One region of the Parabacteroides sp. B2-S-102 genome, then DNA from elsewhere that is predicted to be linked to it. Evidence: riboswitches for the same ligand, from Rfam matches in the RefSeq annotation. Region 1 holds a riboswitch; each other region holds the start of a gene.
The links. Region 1 has a riboswitch for cobalamin ahead of NBH07_RS08135 (porin family protein). Riboswitches for the same ligand answer to the same signal wherever they lie in the genome.

Region 1 (2,207 bases):
TCGTCAATTTCAAAACCCCGCTAAAGGCATCCAGTACCGCTTGCTCGTTCGGGCGCAAGGGGGCGGTAGCCTCGAAATCCTCATTATAAGTAACCGCCGTCTCGCTTTCCAACTTTAAGCCGGAAGGCAAGGCCGCCTTATACACGTCGCCCAGCTTACATATATAATAAGAAGATATCCATTTCCAGAAACGGAGTTGCGGACGGCGGAGCACCGGAGTGGCATCCAGCAAAGCGTAGATCTCCTTCGTCTCAAAATCGGATACCGGTTCCCGGTCGTGTACCTCCATGACGATGGCCGTATAATATCGTTTCTTCCCGAAATGCACGATCACCCGGCAACCGGGAGTCACGGCTCTTTCCAGATCTTCGGGTATCCGATAGGTATAGCTATTCTCCAAAGGAAGGGGAAGTATGACGTCCGCATATTTCATTCAAACAGGTGTTTCATTACGAGCCCAAAAATAACAAAAAAGGCCGGACTTCTAAAGCCCAGCCTCTCTCATTTTATTTTCACCTATTTAGAACAAGATCGCTGCCGTGATAGACCATCCACGATTCTTTCCGGCACCGTCGGAGAGGTTCACCTTCTCAATGCTATAGTTATCAGTCAGTCCCAGACCATAATTGAAACCCACCTGCAAGTGGCTGATCAACTCCACGCCGGCACCGAAGTTAAGGCCTGCGCTGAAATTCTTCGCCTTCACCTGATCCGCTACGGAACCCGGGATATCCCAAAATTTATCACCGCCTACACGGAAACCGATATACGGACCGGCTGCCAGATACGCTTTGACGATCGGTAAGCCGAATTTCCATTTCAAGTTGACCGGAACATCGATATAATCCGTCTTCATCGAAGTCTTAACCCCGCCAACCGAAGTCGTCTCCAAACCTTTTTGCGAATACAACACGGCCGCATCGATCCCGACACCCACCAACGGCAAAGTCGTCTCGATCATCGGCCCCACTTGGAAGCCGGTTACGTTATCCGCTTTCAACACGTCCGAGTTGAAATGGACAGACGATATATTCACACCTCCCTTGATACCGAATTTAAGCTGAGCGTTCGCCGGAAGCGCCATCAACGCTAACAAGGCAACCATAAGAAATCCCACGATTTTCTTCATATTCATACTTCTTTTGTTAATTACTCGTTGCAAATAAACGCACTTTTCTAATAATAAACAAATATTCTCTATAGAGTGTTCACGGAATACCCCAGTCCTTTAAACTCAAAGAAAGCATGCATCTTACATACGGAGCTCATCCCGTCGGTCAGATTCATGCTTCTTTCCCTAATTATTATGGCAAAATAATTATCCGAAACCATGAGACGACTTGATAAGAAAACCTTGGATAAAGAATAGTAAAAACCGGATACGGTTCTTGCGTTCTCTTCCGGCCTTTCCTCGAAGCCGTCGAAAATATACACGCCTTGCAGGTCTTCTGACTTACTTCCGGTCTTAAGCGCCTTCCCATTCACTTGAGTGAACAGTGGCAACAGTATTGCTCAACCCGTTTATGAAGCTTACAGCAGCGGGACTGTCCGGGATTCTCACCCGATTCCCTTTTAATCCCTATCCGGCGATTGCCGAAAGGGAACAAAGCATGTAGCAAAGATACATAAAGTTTTGATGTAGCCTAACACTTTCCACAAAAAATATCCCTATATTCCCGGTTCCTGATATAACATAAAGCCGCCCCGATAGCCGTGCGATACTCGGCATACTCCGGTATCTTGAAATGGACATCGCACATCTCCTCCAGACAGGGGAAAATATCCGGGCATTGCGGCAAGCGAGTCAGGTTACCGATCAACACGATATTCTTGATATCGCCATTTAACGAGGCGAAAACAGCTCCTTGCCCGATAGTCTGCAAGACCATATGAACGATACCGAGAGCGATATCCTCAACCTTAGCGTTCGCATCCGCTTTTCCAAAAATAGAGGCTGTCACGTCTAGCGGCAGGCCGGGTAGCGGATGCGGCGTAATATCCCGGATATGCAAGTCGATATCATTCAGGGAACCATGCTCAGCCAAAGACGCTATTTGGTGAAAGTCATGCGTTTTCAATAATAGCTTAGACAAGCCGAGGATGGTTCCGCCACCGATACCCAATCCCCCGATATGCTCGACCGTGGAGCCTTGTACCTTGACAAAAGAGGTACCCGTTCCCATGCTGACCACCAACAGGCTATCCAG
Region 2 (2,207 bases), on a different contig from region 1:
ATCCACCTGCTTGGCATACGCATCCTCCTTCTCCGGGCTATCCGACACTCCTTATCATCCATTATTAGCCTGCGCTTTATTTATCGTGCCGGGCGTACCCTTGATTAACTTCGTGGATGATATGCTAGACAATCATTTGCTTGTCGGCATCACCCGGGCCTCCAATACGGTCATGATGGTAGCCGCCATGACTTTCGGTATCGCATTCGCCATGCGGGTACTTGTCATGAATGATGTCGAGATAGATCATAAGTTCAGTGAATTAAATATGGTTCCACATGACCCGTACTACATATATGCATTAGCGGCAGCTATCTCCGCCATAGGCTTCTCCATGATATTCAATATTCAACGCCGATTATTATGGGTGGTAGCCGTAGGAGGTATCATTGCGGTATGTACCCGTAACTTTGTGAACTTCGAATTAGGTTATGGTCCTGTGATCGGCTCGTTTATGGGAAGCTTCGTAGTCAGCCTCCTTGCCGTAAAAGCGGTTCATTGGTGCCATGTTCCCAATCACGTATTGACGATTCCATCTGTCATTCCTATGATTCCGGGAGTACTCATGTATCGCTCATTACTGGCATTTATAAACCTGCATGGAGTAGTCGGTGAGGTCACAAACGCATTCTTCAACGGGATCAATTCCGCACTCATCATTCTTTGTATCTCACTCGGTGTAGCTGTCCCGAACATCTTCGCCCGTCGTTACATCGCCAAAGATCGCCAACGACATTTACAAGAGGAACTGGAAAAGCGCCGGGAAAGAGGAAAGTTCATTGAATGGTGAAAAAACTTTTCCATAAAGATTAGTCCGGGAAAAACTATCGCATAAGGATATGCCAAATTGTTTAACACGTTCAATATATTTAACATATTTCATTAAAAAAAGCCCTATCAATACTATACTTTTGTGATGTCTTGGTGATAGACGTTGCATTCTGCAAGTCTATAAAAGGGAATTTCGGTTAGATTCCGGAACAGAGCCCGCTACTGTAAAACCCGTAAAGAGGAAAGCTTCTTCATGCCACTGTCTTTTCTAAAGATGGGAAGGTCGCTTTCCGGGTTAGTCAGGAAACCTGCCAGATAAAAAAAGAAATAGATTCTCCCGGGATTTGGGGAACTAGTGGAACGATTACATTAGAGATGTAAACTGCGTAATTAATTTTTATACATTATGAGACACTTTTATTTGTTCCTGCTAATTGTTAGCGGGATTGTTTTGTGTGGCACCCGGACGGTCGCTCAAAGTAGGCCATCCGAGGGAAGTTCCAGAGTCATATCCGGTACGGTCGTAGATGAAGACAACAAGGCGATGGCAAACATTGTCATTTACATTAAGGGTACGGATATACGGGTTATTTCAGATACGGATGGGTATTTCTCCTTATCACTAAAGGACACGAAGGACCACGTACTAATCACCAACAGTTACAACACCGTCTCGGCGATCCGGGATATTCCCGCGGGAGAAGGAAATTACGAGATGGAGATTCAGTTATCTTACAAACTATTAGGATTACCCGAGGTAGATATCGTCGGGGCAAAACCACAGAGTTATAACTCCGACATCGCTAATTCGGCTACCCGTATGGATATCCCCGTGATGGAAATACCCGGAACCGTAGGCATAGCGACCCGGAAATTATTGGAAGACCAACAGGCTACCACCATGACCGAGGCCGTAAGGAACCTGGGCGGCGTGAAAGGCGGACCTTCCGGCGAGGCTTCCAACATCAACGAGGTCTTCTCTTCCCGTGGTTTCTCCATGACGAACTCCCGTAACTATTTCAGGAACGGGGTACGATACCTAAAGTTCTCGAACGACGCGCTATCCAGTATCGAGCGTATAGAGATACTCAAAGGCCCGGCATCTGTCCTTTATGGAGCGGTAGAGCCCGGAGGTATCATCAACTTTATCACCAAGCCGACCTTATATACGCCCCGGTATGGCGCTACGATCAGATACGGCAGTTACGACTATAAGCAAGCCTCTATCGACATTTCCGGCCCGCTGAACACCAAAAAGACCATCCGTTACCGCTTGAACGGAATGTATGAAGATGCCGACAAATTCAGGAAACCGCAAAACAGCAAACGATACGACATCACCCCAGTCATCGACATTGACTTAGGACGCAAGACCACCCTTAATATCGATGCCGATATCTTCCGGGATAAAAGGACACAGGATCCGGGCGTTTTGC
Region 3 (2,207 bases), on a different contig from region 1:
GATATTGAAGTCGCCTAGTTTGTACATGGCGGAGACTTTAGGGGTAAACGTAGCCCCGAACTCTTGGTGCACGACGAAGCGCCCACCTACCGTCACATTCAACCGATCCGTCGGATTCCATTCGTCTTGTACATAAGCGGAAGCCGTAAATACGGAGGCTTTCCCGTTCTCGATACGCCGGGGAGATTTCAAATGATCGTATTGATATTCGAGTCCGGCGCTTAGGATATTGTTTTCCCCGAGGTGGAATACGCTTTTGGCTTGTCCTAGGAAACGTTGTTGAGAGGTTTCCAGAATATGTTCTCCGGGATAACGAGTGATACGTAAATCCGTCTCCGGATCGAAGAAGTTCGTGACATCTTTATGATGGTAATTATAGAAATAGCTATAGTTACCATAAGTTAGGTCTACCGAAAGAAAATTCAGTCCTCCCAATGTGTATTTAGCTCCTCCGGCCACATCGAAGTTCCGGTAGAATTGATCATAGGTATAATACTTGAATGCGCCGTGCGGACGATAATTCCATTTCTGGTAAAAAGAGCCATCGGCCGAGAGGCTCAGCCGGTCGTTCACTTTGTAGGTTAAGTTCTCCCTTAGCGTAAAGTTCGTGGATCGGTTTACGGTTCGTGTCACGGTTCCATCCATTACCTCGTGATGGTCCCATTCTTGGGTCGTATTTCGCCAGCCGTCCGTATGGGTCGTACTAAGTGAGGTGGTGGAATTCACTCTCTTATGCCCAAAGCCGATTTGTATGCTTTCCAATATATCTCCATATGATCCGACACGAGTCGTATTCGATAGGCTCACTTTATCCCGGTTCTTTTTCGTGATAATATTGATAACACCGGCGATAGCGTCCGAGCCATACAGGGAAGAGGCGGCACCTTTTACGATCTCGATACGTTCGATATTGGCGGGGTTGATAATACTCAAGTCGTTTTGTCCGCCGGTATCTCCGTTGATCCGTTTGCCATTGATAAGGATCAAGATGTAATCGTTGCCTAATCCGTTCATCTGGATGCCACTACCCATGTCGCTCGGATTGAAGGTGATGGAAGCGTTCAGTCCTTCCAGAATATCTTGCATACTGCGTCCTTGGTAACTGTCAAGGGCTTTGCCGGTGATTACCTCTGTTTGCACAGGGGCGTCTTTCAGATAGTGTTCGGTACCCGTACCGGTGACCACGACCTCGTTCAATAGCACGGAAAGTTCCTTCGGATCTTTCAATATGCTTTGGGCGCATACGGATTGTACGCATGCCACCAGAATAGCGAATGCTAAAAGCCTCATATAGTGTTTTATTTGTACACAAAATAAAACAACAAGCCTCTATCTGGTTATGTCTCAAAAAATAAATTGAATCGTTTTTTGTATGACACATACTTCTATCCTGGAAGCTTGATGTTATTGTAAGACTTTAGCAGGTATTCTGGCTCTCCTCTGGTTAGAAACCTTCCCATTCCAATTCAAGAACAGTGGCTTTTGAACTTCTAACCAACTTAATGAGGATTACAGCTGCAGGAACAGCTCCGGATTCACACCGGATTCCCTCTCACCAAACTATGTGATAGCTTGATTACTAAAATCGGAGGCAAAGATATGAATGTTTTCTAATATTTAGAAAATATATATGAAAAAGTTTTTCTATAAACAGCCGATTGCGTTTTTGTAAGGTATGATATGTCTGTCCACTTCTATTTAGGAGAAAGAATATTTACATCATAAAGAAGGTAAATGTAATTGGCTGACAATTCGTAAGTAATACTGTTTGTCGAATCTTACTTCAAGCCTCTCGATTGATAGATCCTTTCCTTGGCCTCATTTATTTTCTGAAACTTCTCGTTGGCGGCCTTGCGGATGTCTTCTCCCAAACTGGCTACTTTGTCCGGATGATGCTTGACGGCCATCCGGCGATAGGCGGCACGGACTTCCTCGTCCGTGGCGGTCGGTTCTATCTCTAGCACCTTGTAGGCATCGTCCAAGGAACTTCCTTTTAGGTTCAACATGGATTCAACTTCTCTATCAGACATTCCCATCGCCATCGCTACCTCTTTCAAGGCATTGATCTCGGCCGCGCACACATTCCCGTCACTCTTAGCGATCTCGGCGAGGAACGCGAGCAATTGCAGCCGCTCCTCATAACTTAGGTTGTATGCGATCTGGGTTCCGCATTCCCAGATGGTATTCTTGAATCCCATGTTGTTCTC
Region 4 (2,207 bases), on a different contig from region 1:
CTTTTTTAGTCCTTCTCTACCGCATAAGCTTTCTTCTTATCAACGATATCGATCATCTTATGTTTAGCCATGAAACGGGCATGTTCGATGAAGATCTTCTGGATATCCGGATTCTGTCCCAGACCTTCCATAAATACGCTTACCTCGTAGCCTTTCTTTTCCAATTCCTCTTTCCAATCACCGGCGATATCGTTTTTCGCATGGTCTCCGGCAACAAACATAAATGGTATCAACAAGACTTTCTTCGTTCCATTGGCCTTTACTTGGGCTACCATCGTATCAAAAGTAGGATAGCCCTCGATGGTTCCTACGGAATAATCCTTGAATCCCTTCTCCTTCAACATATAATCCAACATAGCATATTGGGCCGTCGCCGGTGTATAAGTGCCATGGCCTACCAATAAAGTAGCGCCTTCTTTCGCCCCATTTTTTATGATAGCGGCGATTACCGCCTCATAATCCTCCGGTGTATACAATAAAGGATTACCGATACGAATCTCCTTGAAAGAAGATTTCATGGTGGCAACATCCTTACGTAAGGATTCCATCTCGATACCTTCGATTATATTCGTGGATTGGATTAAGACATGTGTATAACCATCAGTCTTTAATTTTTCCAAGGCCTCGATCGGGTTCAGTTTCTCTACGCCACGAGCTTTTAAGCGGCGCATTACAATGCGAGAAGTCCATGCCTCACGCAACTCAACATCTTTGAAAGCTTCTTTCGCTTTTTGATTGATCGCGTCGATTGTCAAGGCACGGGTATCATCATGGGTTGTTCCAAAATGTACCATCAATAAAGCGGCCTTATCGCCCGGTTGTAAAGAGGCGAATAAATCGGATGCTACAAAATTCTCGCCATCGTGCGCACGACAAACTAGGCTGATGACCAGCAGGAAGAAAGATAGTAAGTGTTTCCTCATCATATGAATATATTAATAATTAGATTACATATCAATCCCACGGAGACAACGTATTATTCCGTCTCCAACATCTTTTAGATATAGGTGATATTTCTATCCTCTTAATTACTCCTAACCCCGGGAGGAATTAATCATTACTTCGCTTGGCAGGTTTCCTGACTGGCTCGGAAAGCAACCTTCCCATCTTTCTTAAGACAGTGGCATAGCAGAACGCTTTCCTTTTCAAGAGCTTCACAGTAGCGGGCACTGTTCCGGATTCTAACCGGATTCCCTTTTATAGAATTGTCGGTAGACAAACTCTATCACCTAAGCGGTCGCAAATTTATATAAATAATCCCGAAAAGTAACAACATCTTTCAAAGAATCCCTGTTTCAATAGCATCTTTTTTGTTTAACATCAAATAAATAGATATGGAATGGATAACTAATTTACTTCAACATTATCCGGAGCTAGCTATTTTCATAACCTTAGCTCTCGGTTTCTGGATTGGCAAGTTTAAGATAAAGAAGTTCACGCTGGGAACGGTTACCAGCGTATTATTGGTCGGTGTATTGATCGGGCAATTAAAAATCGATATAAGCGGACCGTTAAAGTCCGTCTTTTTCTTGATGTTCCTCTTCGCTGTAGGATATAGTGTTGGGCCACAGTTCTTCCGGGGATTGAAAAAGGAAGGTCTTCCTCAAATGCTTTTCGCCGCCGTCATGTGTATATTTTGTTTGATCGCTCCTTTTTTGTTAGCGAAACTTATGGGATATAACGCAGGCGAGGCCGCAGGATTATTGGCGGGCTCCCAGACGATGTCGGCAGTATTAGGAGTTGCCGAAGATACGATCGGACAGATGAATATTAGCGATACGGATAAAAGCGCTATGGTAAATGTAATGCCCGTGGCCTATGCGGTAACTTATATTTTCGGTACGGCAGGATCCGCATGGTTGGTGAGTGATATCGGGCCACGTCTTTTAGGAGGACTCGACTACGTGAAAAAAGCCTGTAAAGAGCTAGAGGCTAAAATGGGAAATAACGACGAGAGCGAGCAACCGGGCTTTATGCCTGCCGCCCGTCCGGTAACTTTCCGGGCCTATAAGATTAGTAATGAATGGTTCAAGGAGGGTAAAAGCGTAAAGCAGTTGGAGGAATATCTGGACCAATTAGGACGGCATTTGTTCGTGGAGCGTGTCCGTATTAATAATGTACTAACCGATGTTAAACCGGATTTGGTTTTACATACCGGAAATGAGGTTGTCCTAAGCGGTCGCCGGGAATTCGTGATCGGAGAGGAG

Region 2: it holds a riboswitch for cobalamin, as region 1 does, so the genes downstream of both, NBH07_RS15485 (TonB-dependent siderophore receptor) here and NBH07_RS08135 (porin family protein) in region 1, are expected to answer to the same signal.
Region 3: it holds a riboswitch for cobalamin, as region 1 does, so the genes downstream of both, NBH07_RS15540 (TonB-dependent receptor plug domain-containing protein) here and NBH07_RS08135 (porin family protein) in region 1, are expected to answer to the same signal.
Region 4: it holds a riboswitch for cobalamin, as region 1 does, so the genes downstream of both, NBH07_RS02680 (sirohydrochlorin cobaltochelatase) here and NBH07_RS08135 (porin family protein) in region 1, are expected to answer to the same signal.

What each region holds. Positions count from the first base shown of each region.
Region 1 covers NZ_JAMOKM010000004.1:298,881-301,087, forward strand. The annotation lists gene priA (replication restart helicase PriA) at 1-433, opposite strand, end outside; gene NBH07_RS08135 (porin family protein) at 521-1,129, opposite strand; cobalamin riboswitch at 1,422-1,624, opposite strand; gene coaW (type II pantothenate kinase) at 1,644-2,207, opposite strand, start outside.
Region 2 covers NZ_JAMOKM010000013.1:11,568-13,774, reverse strand. The annotation lists gene NBH07_RS15490 (threonine/serine exporter family protein) at 1-790, shown strand, start outside; cobalamin riboswitch at 905-1,101, shown strand; gene NBH07_RS15485 (TonB-dependent siderophore receptor) at 1,178-2,207, shown strand, end outside.
Region 3 covers NZ_JAMOKM010000013.1:29,566-31,772, forward strand. The annotation lists gene NBH07_RS15540 (TonB-dependent receptor plug domain-containing protein) at 1-1,290, opposite strand, end outside; cobalamin riboswitch at 1,403-1,599, opposite strand; gene NBH07_RS15545 (TerB family tellurite resistance protein) at 1,779-2,207, opposite strand, start outside.
Region 4 covers NZ_JAMOKM010000001.1:625,603-627,809, reverse strand. The annotation lists gene NBH07_RS02680 (sirohydrochlorin cobaltochelatase) at 6-923, opposite strand; cobalamin riboswitch at 1,052-1,249, opposite strand; gene aspT (aspartate-alanine antiporter) at 1,335-2,207, shown strand, end outside.